3 regions of the Kocuria himachalensis genome follow, and region 3 is predicted to be linked to each of the others. Evidence: riboswitches for the same ligand, from Rfam matches in the RefSeq annotation. Region 3 holds a riboswitch; each other region holds the start of a gene.
What was found. Region 3 has a riboswitch for S-adenosylmethionine ahead of ACYVM4_RS14635 (methylenetetrahydrofolate reductase). Riboswitches for the same ligand answer to the same signal wherever they lie in the genome.
Positions count from the first base shown of each region.

Region 1: it holds a riboswitch for S-adenosylmethionine, as region 3 does, so the genes downstream of both, ACYVM4_RS02780 (O-acetylhomoserine aminocarboxypropyltransferase/cysteine synthase family protein) here and ACYVM4_RS14635 (methylenetetrahydrofolate reductase) in region 3, are expected to answer to the same signal.
Region 2: it holds a riboswitch for S-adenosylmethionine, as region 3 does, so the genes downstream of both, ACYVM4_RS09650 (MetQ/NlpA family ABC transporter substrate-binding protein) here and ACYVM4_RS14635 (methylenetetrahydrofolate reductase) in region 3, are expected to answer to the same signal.

Region 1 covers NZ_BAAGPL010000003.1:212,397-216,387, reverse strand. The annotation lists gene ACYVM4_RS02785 (cystathionine gamma-synthase) at 1-907, opposite strand, end outside; gene ACYVM4_RS02780 (O-acetylhomoserine aminocarboxypropyltransferase/cysteine synthase family protein) at 916-2,244, opposite strand; SAM riboswitch class IV at 2,283-2,404, opposite strand; gene ACYVM4_RS02775 (Lrp/AsnC family transcriptional regulator) at 2,515-2,967, opposite strand; gene ACYVM4_RS02770 (thiamine pyrophosphate-dependent enzyme) at 3,210-3,991, shown strand, end outside.
Region 2 covers NZ_BAAGPL010000015.1:82,020-86,010, forward strand. The annotation lists gene ACYVM4_RS09640 (methionine ABC transporter permease) at 24-623, opposite strand; gene ACYVM4_RS09645 (methionine ABC transporter ATP-binding protein) at 680-1,756, opposite strand; gene ACYVM4_RS09650 (MetQ/NlpA family ABC transporter substrate-binding protein) at 1,753-2,628, opposite strand; SAM riboswitch class IV at 2,737-2,855, opposite strand; gene dxr (1-deoxy-D-xylulose-5-phosphate reductoisomerase) at 2,892-3,991, opposite strand, start outside.
Region 3 covers NZ_BAAGPL010000019.1:478,193-482,183, forward strand. The annotation lists gene ACYVM4_RS14630 (glycosyltransferase) at 1-575, opposite strand, end outside; SAM riboswitch class I at 784-890, shown strand; gene ACYVM4_RS14635 (methylenetetrahydrofolate reductase) at 962-1,888, shown strand; gene metE (5-methyltetrahydropteroyltriglutamate--homocysteine S-methyltransferase) at 1,945-3,991, shown strand, end outside.

The DNA.
Region 1 (3,991 bases), on a different contig from region 3:
CGTGGCCGGGGTGCTCGGGCAGCCCCGGGTAGAGCACCCGCGAGACCTCCGGGCGCTCGAGGAGCCACTCGGCGATCCGCTGCGCGCTGTCCTGGTGGCGCTCCATCCGCAGGCTCAGGGTCTTGAGCCCGCGGGCGGCCAGGTAGCTGTCCTGGGGGCCCGCCACGGCGCCAGCGGCGAACTGCTGGAAGCCGACCGCCTCCGTGAGCGGGGCGCCCCGCCACTCGGCCGTCCCGACGACCACGGCGCCGCCGAGCACGTCGGAGTGCCCGCCGATGTACTTGGTGGTGGAGTGCACCACGGCGTGCGCGCCCAGCTCGAGGGGGTTCTGCAGGTACGGGGACGCGAAGGTGTTGTCGACGACGAGCAGCGCCCCGGCGTCCCGGGCCAGCTGCGCCCAGGCCGCGACGTCGGCGATGCCGAGCAGCGGGTTGGACGGCGTCTCGAGCCACAGCACCTTCGTGGCGCCGGGCCGCACGGCCGCGCGGACCGCGTCGAGGTCCGTGATCTCCACGGGCGTGTGCGCGATCTCCCACGGGGCGAGGACCGTGGTGATCAGCCGGTTGGTGCCGCCGTAGCCGTCGGCGCCGAGTACGATGTGGTCGCCCGGGCGCAGCACCGCGCGCAGCAGGGCGTCCTCGGCGGCGATCCCCGAGGCGAACGCGAACCCGCGCTCGCCGCGCTCCAGGGCCGCGAGCTGCTCCTCGAAGCCGCTGCGGGTGGGGTTGGAGCCGCGGCTGTACTCGTGCCCTGCGCGGAGCACGTTGATCCCGTCCTGGGCGAACGTGGAGGTCTGGTAGATCGGCGGGATGACCGCCCCGGTCAGCGGGTCGGGCTCCTGGCCGGCGTGGACGGCGGTGGTCGTGAAGCCCCGGTGGCGGGTGCGGGTCTCGGTGGAGGATGTCATGGCGGTGCTCACTTCCGGGAGGTCTGGACGGTGTCGACGACGGTGTCGAGGGCCTGGCCGAGGTCGGCCACGAGGTCCTGGGGGGACTCGAGGCCGATCGACAGCCGGATCGTGGTCTCGGCGATCCCGCCGGCCCGGCGCTGCTCGGGGGTCAGGCGGCAGTGCGTCATCGCCGCCGGGTGGGCCACGAGGCTGCGGGTGTCGCCGATGTTGGCGACCAGCTTGAACAGCCGGAGCGCGTCGATGAACGGTCCCACGGCGTCGTCCGGGGCGGCGAGGTCGAAGGAGAACACGGAGCCGGTCCCGCGCGGGAAGTCGCGGGCCGCGATCCCGGCGCCGGGGTCCCCGGGCACGCCGGGGTGGTGGACGCGGGCGACGGCGGGGTGCTCCGCCAGGAACTCGGCCACCGCCAGCGCGGAGGCCGTGTGGCGGGCCACGCGCAGGTCCAGGGTCTCGGTGCCCTGCAGGATCTGGCTGGCGTTGAACGGGGACAGCGTGGTCCCGAGGTCGTGCACGTACTTGGCGCGGACGAGGTGCAGGTAGGGGCTGGCCCCGGCGCACTTGTCGACCAGGCTCAGCCCTCCCCAGCGGGCGCGGGCCCGGGTGAACTGCGGCCACTTGTCGGGTCGCGCGGACCAGTCGAAGGTCCCGCCGTCCACGACCGCCCCGGCGAGCGCGTTGCCGTGCCCGCCCAGGAACTTGGTGGCCGAGTGCACCACGATGTCGGCCCCCTTCTCCAGCGGCCGGTACAGGGCCGGGGACGCGAGGGTGTTGTCGACGACGACGGGCACCCCGGCGGCCCGGGCGACGTCGGCGATCCCGGGCAGGTCCGGGAGGGTGGCCAGGGGGTTGCCGATGGACTCGAGCAGGAACGCGCGGGTGTCGGGGCGCACGGCCGCGGCCCACGCCCCCGGGGCGGTGGGGTCCACGAAGGAGACCTCGATGCCGTAGTCCGCGAAGGAGTCGGTGAGGAGGTCCACCGTCCCGCCGTAGAGCTTCTCGGAGGCCACGAGGTGCTTGCCGGTGCCCTGGCCGAGCAGGGCCAGCAGCGCGACGGCCACGGCCGACTGCCCGGAGCCGGTCGCCACGGCGCCCGCGCCGCCCTCGAGGTCGCTGATCCGCTGCTCGAGCACGGCCACCGTGGGGTTGCCGGTGCGGGTGTAGGTGAAGCCCGCCCGGGTCTGGGCGAACATCTGCCGGGCCGCCTCGTAGTCCGGGAACTCGAACGCCGCGGTCTGGTAGATCGGCACCGTCAGGGTGCGCTGGGTGACCTGGTCGTGGGTGCCGGCGTGGATCTGCCGGGTCGCGAGGTCGTGATCGGTCACGGGGGTGGACATGGCGCTGCTCCTGTGCGCTTGCTCTTACCCGCACCGGTCATCCGCTCGGGCCCGGTGGGCACGCCGCGGAAGATGCAGGCCGCTTCCTCATCCGAACCACCCAATGAGCATGGGGTTGGTGCGTGACCAAGTCGGAGCTTGGCGGTCACGTCTCGTGAAGCTGGAACAACACTATGCGCAGAGGTAGTGGCTGTCCCTCCGCGACGGAAGATGACGACCGTGACGGTTCATGACGCCGGCCGTGCGCGGCGGACGTGCCGGGCCCGGGCGTCAGGCCCGCGTGTCGATGTCCTCGAAGATCAGGAACGTCTGGGTGTCCACCACGCCGGGCAGCTGCTGGACGTGCTCGAAGATGACCTGCCGCAGGTGCACGGTGTCCACGGCCCGCACGAGGAGCATGACGTCGAAGTTCCCGCCCACCAGGGCGATGTGGTGCACGGCCGGGATCGCCCGGAGCTGGGCGCACAGCTCCCGCCAGGTGTTCTGCTGGAGCTTGAGCGTCACGTAGGCGGAGGCCTGCAGGCCCGCCCGCACCGGGTCGATCACGGTGCTGAAGCGCAGGATCACCCCCTCGTCCCGGAGCCGGTTGATCCGGGCGTAGGCGTGGGCCCGGGAGACGTGCACGGCCGCGGCGATCGAGGTCACCGACTGCCGCGCGTCCCGGGACAGCTCCGCGAGGATCTTCCGGTCGGTCTCGTCCAGCGGCACGGGGGTCGAGGGCACGGCGGGCTCCTTCGGGGCGGGTCGGTCGCAGCGTCCGGAACGTGCCGGACGAATGCGTGTGCTCCACGCCACACTAGAACATTTCGTCCACGCGTAGTGCACTGTCTGTCTCAGTCTTCTGCATTTTCCCGGCTCTGTGGATACGAACCATGTCCGGTTCCCATACTGGGGAGACAGAGCTGCACCAGCCTTCCTGCCTCCCCGGGCCCGCGAGCGGACCGGGGACCGACCGAGGGGACACCATGAGCCAGACCGTCGAGACCCCCGGGGACCCCATCCTCCGGGCCTCCCAGACCTTCGGCATCACGCCGGAGCAGTACATGCTCCCGGCCCGCGGCGAGATCCGCATGGTCGACCCGAGCGGGAGGCTGCTCGCCCCCGAGGAGCAGGGCACCGGCCCCGGCCACGAGTACCCGCTGCCCGCCCGGGACGTCCTGCTGGACGCCTACGAGAAGCTGGTGGTCGGACGGCGGGTCAACGATCAGAACTCCGCTCTGGTCCGCCAGGGCCGGATGGCCGTCTACCCGTCCAGCCACGGCCAGGAGGCCTGCCAGGTGGCGGCCGCCCTGTGCCTCGAGGAGGGCGACTGGCTGTTCCCCACCTACCGGGACACCGTGGCGGTGATGACCAAGGGCGTGGACCCGATGCAGGTCATGGCGATCTTCCGCGGCGAGTGGCACAGCGGCTACGACCCGTACGAGCACTGCGTGGGCATCCAGTCCACCCCGCTCACCACCCAGCTGCTGCACGCGGTGGGCGTGGCCCACGCCGCCAAGCTGCGCGGCGAGGACACCGTGGTCCTGGCGATGTGCGGCGACGGCGCCACCAGCGAGGGCGACTTCCACGAGGCCCTGAACTTCGCGGCCGTGTTCAAGCTGCCGGTCGTGTTCTTCGTGCAGAACAACGGCTACGCGATCTCCGTGCCCCTGTCCCAGCAGTCCGCGGCGCCGAGCCTCGCCCACAAGGCGGTCGGCTACGGCATGGCGGGCGAGCGCGTGGACGGCAACGACCTCGTGGCGCTGCT
Region 2 (3,991 bases), on a different contig from region 3:
CGGAGGGCGCCGGGTGGAGCGCCTCAGCGGCGCAGGATCCGGCGGGCCAGCCGGTTGCCCACCACCTGCACGAGCTGCACCAGGACCACGATGACGGCGACCGCCGCCCACGTGACCTCGTCGTTGAACCGCTGGTAGCCCAGGCGCAGGGCGAAGTCGCCCAGGCCGCCGGCGCCGATGGCCCCGGCCATCGCGGACATGTCCGTGATGCCGATGACGAGGAAGGTGTAGCCGAGCACCAGGGGGCCCAGCGCCTCGGGCAGGATCACCGTGGTGATGATCCTGGCCCGGGAGACCCCCATCGAGCGGGCCGCCTCGACGACGCCGGGGTCCACGCTCATGAGGTTCTGCTCGACGATGCGCGCCACCGCGAACATCGCGCCGATGGTCATCGCGAAGATCGCCGCGTTGGGCCCCAGACGGGTCCCCACGACGTCCTCGGTGACCGGTCCGAGCGCGGCCAGCAGGATGATGAACGGGATCGGCCGGACGAAGTTCACCACGACGTTGAGCACCTCGTGGACCGCCCGGTGCTCCAGGATGTTGCCCCGGCGGGTGACGTAGAGGCCCACGCCCACGAGCAGCCCGAGAAGACCGGCGAGCAGCAGCGTGACGGCCACCATGTAGAGGGTCTCCCCGAGCGCGGACAGCAGCTCGGGTCCCAGGACGGACCAGTCGTTCACGCGGCCACCTCTCTCAGGGTCGTGATGCGGGACATCGCGTCGACCACGGACTGCACGGCCGTGTCCTCCCCGATCAGCTCGAAGGTCAGGGAACCGAATGACTGCTCCTGCAGCACGCTGATCCCCCCGTAGGCGATGGTGAAGCGGACGCCGCGGGCGGCGCCGTCGGAGAGCACCCCGCCGATGTCCACGCCGTCGCCGACGTCCACGATCACCAGGCGCCCGCGGTGGGCGCGGCGGAGCCGTTCCACCTCACGGGCGTCGGGCACCGAGTGCAGGACGGAGGAGACGAAGCGGCGGGCGGTCTCGGTGCGGGGCCGGGCGAAGATGTCCACGGTGGAGCCGTGCTCCACGACCTTCCCGTCCTGCATCACGGCCACGCGGTCGGCGATCGCCCGGACCACGTCCATCTCGTGGGTGATGATTACGATCGTGATGCCCAGCTCCCGGTTGACCCGCTGCAGCACCTGCAGCACCTCCTGGGTGGTCTCCGGGTCCAGGGCGCTCGTGGACTCGTCGGCCAGGAGCAGCTTCGGGCTGGTCGCCAGTGCCCGGGCGATGCCCACGCGCTGCTTCTGCCCGCCCGAGAGCTGCTCCGGGTAGTTGCCGGCGCGCGCGGACAGGCCCACGAACTCGAGCAGCTCCGCCACCCGGGCCCGGCGCTTCTCCTTCGGCCAGCCGGCCCGCTTGAGCGGGTACTCGACGTTGCCGGCGACGGTGCGGGACGTGAAGAGGTTGAACTGCTGGAAGATCATGCCGATCTCCTGCCGGACGGGCGCCAGCTCGGTCTCGCGCCGACCGGCCACCTCGAAGCCCTCCACGGTCAGGGACCCCGAGGTGACGGGTTCGAGGCCGTTGATCAGGCGCACGAGGGTGGACTTGCCGGCGCCGGAGTAGCCGATGACACCGAAGATCTCGCCGCGCCGGATCTCCAGCGAGACGCCGTCCACGGCCACGACCTCGCGGCGGGCCCGGGCGGGCCCGGTCACGAAGGACTTGGTGACGTCCTCGAAGCGGACGACGACGTCGCCCGCCCCGGGCGGGACCCGCTCCGGTCCGAGCGGCGCGGTCACTTCTGGAGGTCCTCGGCGTACTGGTCGACGACCTGGATCAGCTCGTCCTGCGGAACGTCCTTCGACACCGCGGTGTTCTTGGTCTCCGCCTGCTCGGCCGCCAGCACGGCGTCCGTGTGGAACAGGTCGGCGACCTGGTGGAGGGTCTCGTCGTCCTTGTTCGCGCCGGTGGCCGCGAAGAAGTTCACGTAGGGCAGGGCGTTCTCGTTGTCCTCGCCGTCCGAGAAGAGCGCCGTGTTGGGGTCGATGTCCGCCCGGGCCAGGAAGGTGTTGTTCACCACCGCGCCGGCGGTGGAGCTCAGGGACAGGACGGTCTGCTCGGCCGAGACCGGGGTGACCTTCACCTTCGACTTCTCGGCGTCGACGTCCAGCTCGGACGGCGCCGTGGTGTCGGAGGTGAACTCGACGAGACCGGCGGACTTGAGCAGGAGCAGGGCGCGGGCCAGGTTGATCGCGTCGTTGGGGACGGCGATCTCGTCGCCCTCCTTGATCTGCTGCAGGGACTCGTAGCGCTCCGAGTAGAGGCCCAGGGGGTAGATCGAGGTGGAACCGATGGGGACGATGTCCTCGCCCGAGTTGTTCCGGTAGTCGGCCAGGAACGCACCGTGCTGGAACCAGTTCATGTCCAGGTCACCGCTGGTGAGGGCGGCGTTCGGCTGGTTGTAGTCGGTGAACTCCACCAGCTCGACCTCGATCCCCGCCGCCTCCGCCTCCTCGAGGAAGGCCTCGTGGACCTGGGTGCGGCCGTCGGTGCCGATCTTGATCACGCCGTCGTCGTAGGGTGCGGCGGCCTGGTCGGATCCTCCGCAGGCGGAGAGGGTCAGGCTGAGGGTGGTGGCCAGTGCGAGGAGGGTGAGGCGCTGCGATCGCATGTCGAGCCTTTCCATGGGTCCAGGAAGTCGGATGTCGGCGCCAGGGCCCGAGGGTCCGGCGGCGTCCACGGTTGCGGGCGTCGTCGCGCCGGTGGGCGCGGAGCGGTCGAACCGTACTTGCCGCCGGCTGCGTCGTCGCGCCGTGGCCGGATGGTCACCTGGGGCACCCCACTACGGGAGAGGGTTGCCGCCCAGCTAGCCAGAGCTTCGCGCTGGGACTCGTCATCCGCCGGGAATCGTAGCACGGACCGCGGCCCGCTCCGTCAGCCGGCGATCACCTCGCGGGCCCGCCGGCGGGCCCAGCGCTCGGCCGCCATCACGGCCTCGAGCTCCAGCGGGCCGCCGTCGTCGTGCTCGCCCAGCACCGCCTCGACCGTGTCCACGATGGCGGTGAACCGGATCCGGCCGTCGTGGAAGGCGTGCACCGCCTCCTCGTTGGCCGCGTTGAACACGGCGGGGAAGGTCCCGCCCCGCTCCCCCGCCGCCTTGATGAGCTCGACGGCCGGGAACGCCACCGGGTCGAGGGGCTCGAAGGTCCACTCCGCGGCGCGCGTCCAGTCGCACGGCCGGGCGGCGCCGGGCACCCGGTGGGGCCAGGCCAGGCCGAGGGCGATGGGCAGGCGCATGTCCGGGGGCGAGGCCTGGGCGAGGGTGGAGCCGTCCACGAACTGGACCATGGAGTGCACGACCGACTGGGGGTGCACCACCACGTCGATGCGCTCGAGGGGGACGTCGAAGAGCAGGTGGGCCTCGAGCACCTCGAGGGCCTTGTTCACCATGGACGCCGAGTTCGTCGTCACCATCAGGCCCATGTCCCAGGTCGGGTGGCGCAGCGCGTCCTGCGGCGTGACCGATTCCAGCTCCGCGCGGGACCGGCCGCGGAACGGTCCGCCGGAGGCCGTCAGCACGAGCCGGTCGACCTCTCCGGCGGTGCCGCCGCGCAGCGCCTGCGCGAGTGCCGAGTGCTCGGAGTCCACGGGGATCAGGGCGTCCGGGTCCCCGGTGGCCGCGGCGGCGGCCTTCACGAGGGCGCCGCCGGCGATCAGCGACTCCTTGTTCGCCAGCGCGAGCTTGTGCCCGGCCCGCAGCGCCGCCAGCGTGGGCGCGAGCCCGATGGAGCCGGTGATGCCGTTGAGCACGAGGTCCGCGCCGGGATGTGCGGCGGCCGCGGACGCCGCGCCGGGCCCGTGCTCGATGTCCGGGCGGTAGCCCGCCGCCCCGGCGGGCGCGGCCCGCTCCGCGATCAGCCGTGCCAGCCGGGCGGCGTCCTGACCGGTGCCGCTGGTCGCCACGACCGCGGCGCGGGTCTCGACGGCCTGGTCGGCGAGCAGCTCGAGGTGGCGTGCTCCGGCGGCGAGGGCGA
Region 3 (3,991 bases):
GCGACCTCGGTCTGCGGCATCCGCGCGTTGACGGCGTGCACGGTCAGCTCCGTCTCGATCTCGAACCCGCGGGAGAGACCGGGGAAGGACTTGACGAAGCGGCGCGAGAAGACCCGGTAGCCGCTGAACATGTCGGAGACCCTCCGACGGAAGGCGAAGGTGACGAGCGCGTTGAAGAACCTGTTGCCGGACTCGTGCCCCGACCGGTAGGCGGTGCTGGTGACCTGCCGGCGCACGCCCACCACGTGGTCGTAGGGTCCGGCGAGCAGCGTCTCGATCAGGAGAGGGACGTCGGCCACGTCGTAGGTGTCGTCGCCGTCGATGAGCACGTAGACGTCGGCGTCCAGGTCCGCGAAGGCCCGCCGGACCACGTTGCCCTTGCCCTTCTCGTCCTCGCGCCGCACGTGCGCCCCCGCACGCCGGGCGGCTTCGACGGTGCCGTCGGTCGAGCAGTTGTCGTAGACGTGCACCTCGATGCCGGGCACCGCGGCGTGCAGGTCGGTCACGACCCGCGCGACGGCCGTCTCCTCGTTGTGGCAGGGCACGACGGCGACGATGCGGGGGGTGGAGGGCATGGGCACTCGTTCCTGCGGTCCGGGGCGGGGGGTGGCTCGTCCATTATGGCGAGTGGGCGCGGGGCGCAGGACCGTGGTCCCCCGCCGGTGCGTCGACGTGCGTCCGTGTTGCGTCCTGTGACGTCCCGGTCGTCACAGTCGGCGCACCGGCGTCTTCTGGGCGTCCGCACTTGGCAGCACGGCGGGGCAGCCGCTGGAATGGGTCCTGCATCTATCCAGAGCGGCCGAGAGACCTGGCTCGTCGACGCCGCAGCAACCATCCGCGCCCCCGCCACGGGGTGGGCGGAACGGTGCTCCCGCCAGGACCGATGGAGCTGTCGCTTCCCTTCCGGGTCCACCCCGGGACGGTTGCTGCCCTCCCTCGGGGTGACCCTTGGAGGAAGAACGTGACACCACCCCCGATCCCCCGGCCGGCGCCGCCGTCCCTGTCCTACGAGCTGTATCCACCGCGCAGCGCGGCGAGCGCCGACACGCTGCTGCGGACCATCGAGGAGCTCGAGCCCACCCGGCCCGACCACGTCTCGGTGACGTACAGCGGGGACGAGCAGCGCCGGGACAGCTCGCTCGCCCTGCTCGACCACCTCCTGGCCCGCACGAGCCTGCGGCCCCTGGCGCACCTGACGTGCGTCGGCAGCACCCGGGCCGAGCTGGAGCAGACCGTGGCCGTGCTGGTCCGACGCGGCGTCCGGGGCGTCCTGGCCCTGCGCGGGGACCGGGAGCCGGGGGCCGAGCCGGGCGAGCTGCGGCACGCCGGCGAGCTCGTGGAGCTCGTGCGGGAGGTCGAGCAGCGCCACACCGCGGCCCTGGCGGCCGGCCGGCTCGCCGTAGGCGTGGCCGCCTACCCGACCCGGCACCCGGAGTCGCCCTCGTTCCGGCACGACGTCGAGGTGCTGCTGGCCAAGCAGCGCTCCGGGGCGGACTTCGCGATCACCCAGGTCTACTTCCGCCCGCAGCGCTACGAGCGCCTCGTCGCGGCGGCGCGCGCTGCCGGGGTGACCATCCCGATCGTCCCGGGGATCATGCCGGTCACCGACCCGCGGCGGCTGCGCACGCTGTGCCGGCTGGCCGGCCTGGCGCCCCACCCGGGTCTGGCCGCGGCGCTGGAGGACGCACCCGGTCCCGTCGAGCGGCACCGCGCCGGCGTGGCCTTCGCGGCGCGGCTGGCCCGCGCCGCCCTGGACGCCGGCGCCCCCGGAGTGCACCTCTACACCTTCAACGAGCACCGGGCCGCGCTCGACCTGCTGGAGCACGTGGAGCTCCCGCGCGTCCCGCACGTGCCCGTCCCGCTCGACGACCTGCTGCTCCCCGCCTGAGCACGCACTGCCCCACCGTTCCGCACGACCTCTCGACCCCTTTTCAGGAGACCACCATGACCACTGTCCCGTTCCCCGCCGCCACCATCACCGGCTACCCCCGGATCGGCCGCCGCCGCGAGCTGAAGACGGCCCTCGAGGCCTACTGGGCCGGGCGCTCGACCCGCGAGGAGCTCGAGTCGACGGCCGCCGACCTGCAGCTCGCGACCCACCGCCGGCTCGTGGAGCTGGGCCTCGGCGCCCAGGACTCGTCGCTGCCCGCGGCGTTCCCCCTCTACGACCAGGTGCTGGACACCACCGTGGCCCTCGGGGCGGTCCCGTCCCGCTTCGCCGACCTCGCCGACACCGAGGGCAGGCTCGACCTCGACGCGAGCTTCGTGCTCGCCCGCGGCGACGCCGGGCGCGCTCCGCTCGAGCTGACCAAGTGGTTCGACACCAACTACCACTACCTCGTGCCCGAGATCGGCCCGGAGACCCCGTTCCGCGCCACCGCCGACCGGCTCGTGGCCGACGTCCGCCGCGCCGCCGCGCACGGCTTCGCCGTCCGCCCGGTCCTCGTGGGCCCCGTGTCCTTCCTCCTCCTCGCCAAGGCGGACGACGACGCCCCCGCCGGCTTCGACCCGCTGCAGCGGCTCCCCGAGCTGCTGCCCGTGTACGCGCAGCTGCTGGGCGAGCTCGCCGCGGCCGGCGCGGACTGGGTGCAGCTGGAGGAGCCGGCCCTCGTGGCGGACCAGCACGTCCCCGCCGAGCAGCTCGCCGCGTCCGTGTGGGACGCCTACACGACCCTGACCGCCGTGACGGCGCGCCCGCAGCTGTTCGTCACCACCTCCTACGGCTCCCCCGGGCCGCTGCTGCACCCCCTGGCCTGCTCCGGGGTGGAGGCCCTGCACCTCGACCTCGTCAAGGGCGCGACCCCGACGCCCGAGGAGCTGGAGTTCTTCCAGGGCGAGGACTCCGCCGTGCTCGTGGCCGGCGCCGTGGACGGGCACAACGTGTGGCGGGCCGACCTCGCCGGCCGGCTCGACCAGCTCGGGGAGCTGGCCCGCGGGGGCGCCCAGGTGTCCGTGGCCTCCTCCACGTCCCTGTTCCACGTCCCGCACGACGTGGCCGAGGAGACCCGGCTGGACCCGCAGCTGCGGAGCTGGCTCGCGTTCGCCGACCAGAAGGTCGGCGAGGTCGTCACCCTGGCCCGCGGTCTCGCCGCCGGGACGGAGTCGGTCGCGCAGGAGCTGGCCGAGGCGGCCGAGGCCCGCCGCACCCGGCAGGACGCGGCGGGGGTCCGCGACGCGGCCGTCCGCGAGCGCGCCGGGTCCCTGACCGCCGCGGACATCGGGCGGACGGCGGCGGAGGTCCGCCGGGCCGCGCAGGAGGGCCGGTCCTTCACGGCGTCCGGGCCGCTGCCCCCGCTGCCGACCACCACGATCGGCTCCTTCCCGCAGACCGCCGAGGTCCGTGCGGCCCGCGCCCGGCACCGTGCCGGCGCCCTCACGGACGCCGCGTACGACGCCTTCCTGCGGGAGGAGATCGAGCGGGTCGTGCGGCTGCAGGAGGAGCTGGGCCTGGACGTGCTGGTGCACGGCGAGCCGGAGCGCAACGACATGGTCCAGTACTTCGCCGAGCACCTCGACGGCTTCGCGACCACCGTGCACGGCTGGGTGCAGTCCTACGGCTCCCGCTGCACCCGCCCGTCGATCCTGTGGGGCGACGTCAGCCGGGAGGGCGAGGGCCTGCGCGGCCAGGCGTTCACGGTGCCGTGGATCCGCCACGCCCAGTCCCTCACCGACCGGCCGGTCAAGGGCATGCTCACGGGCCCGGTGACGATCCTGGCGTGGTCCTTCGTGCGCGACGACCAGCCCCTCGGGGAGACGGCGAACCAGGTGGCGCTCGCCCTGCGGGACGAGGTCGCGGACCTCGAGGCCGCCGGGATCGGGATCATCCAGGTGGACGAGCCGGCGCTGCGGGAGCTCCTGCCGCTGCGCCGCGCGGACCAGCCGGCCTACCTCGGCTGGTCGGTGGACGCGTTCCGCCTGGCCACCTCGGGGGTGCGGGACGAGACCCAAATCCACACCCACCTGTGCTACTCGGAGTTCGGCGAGGTGGTCG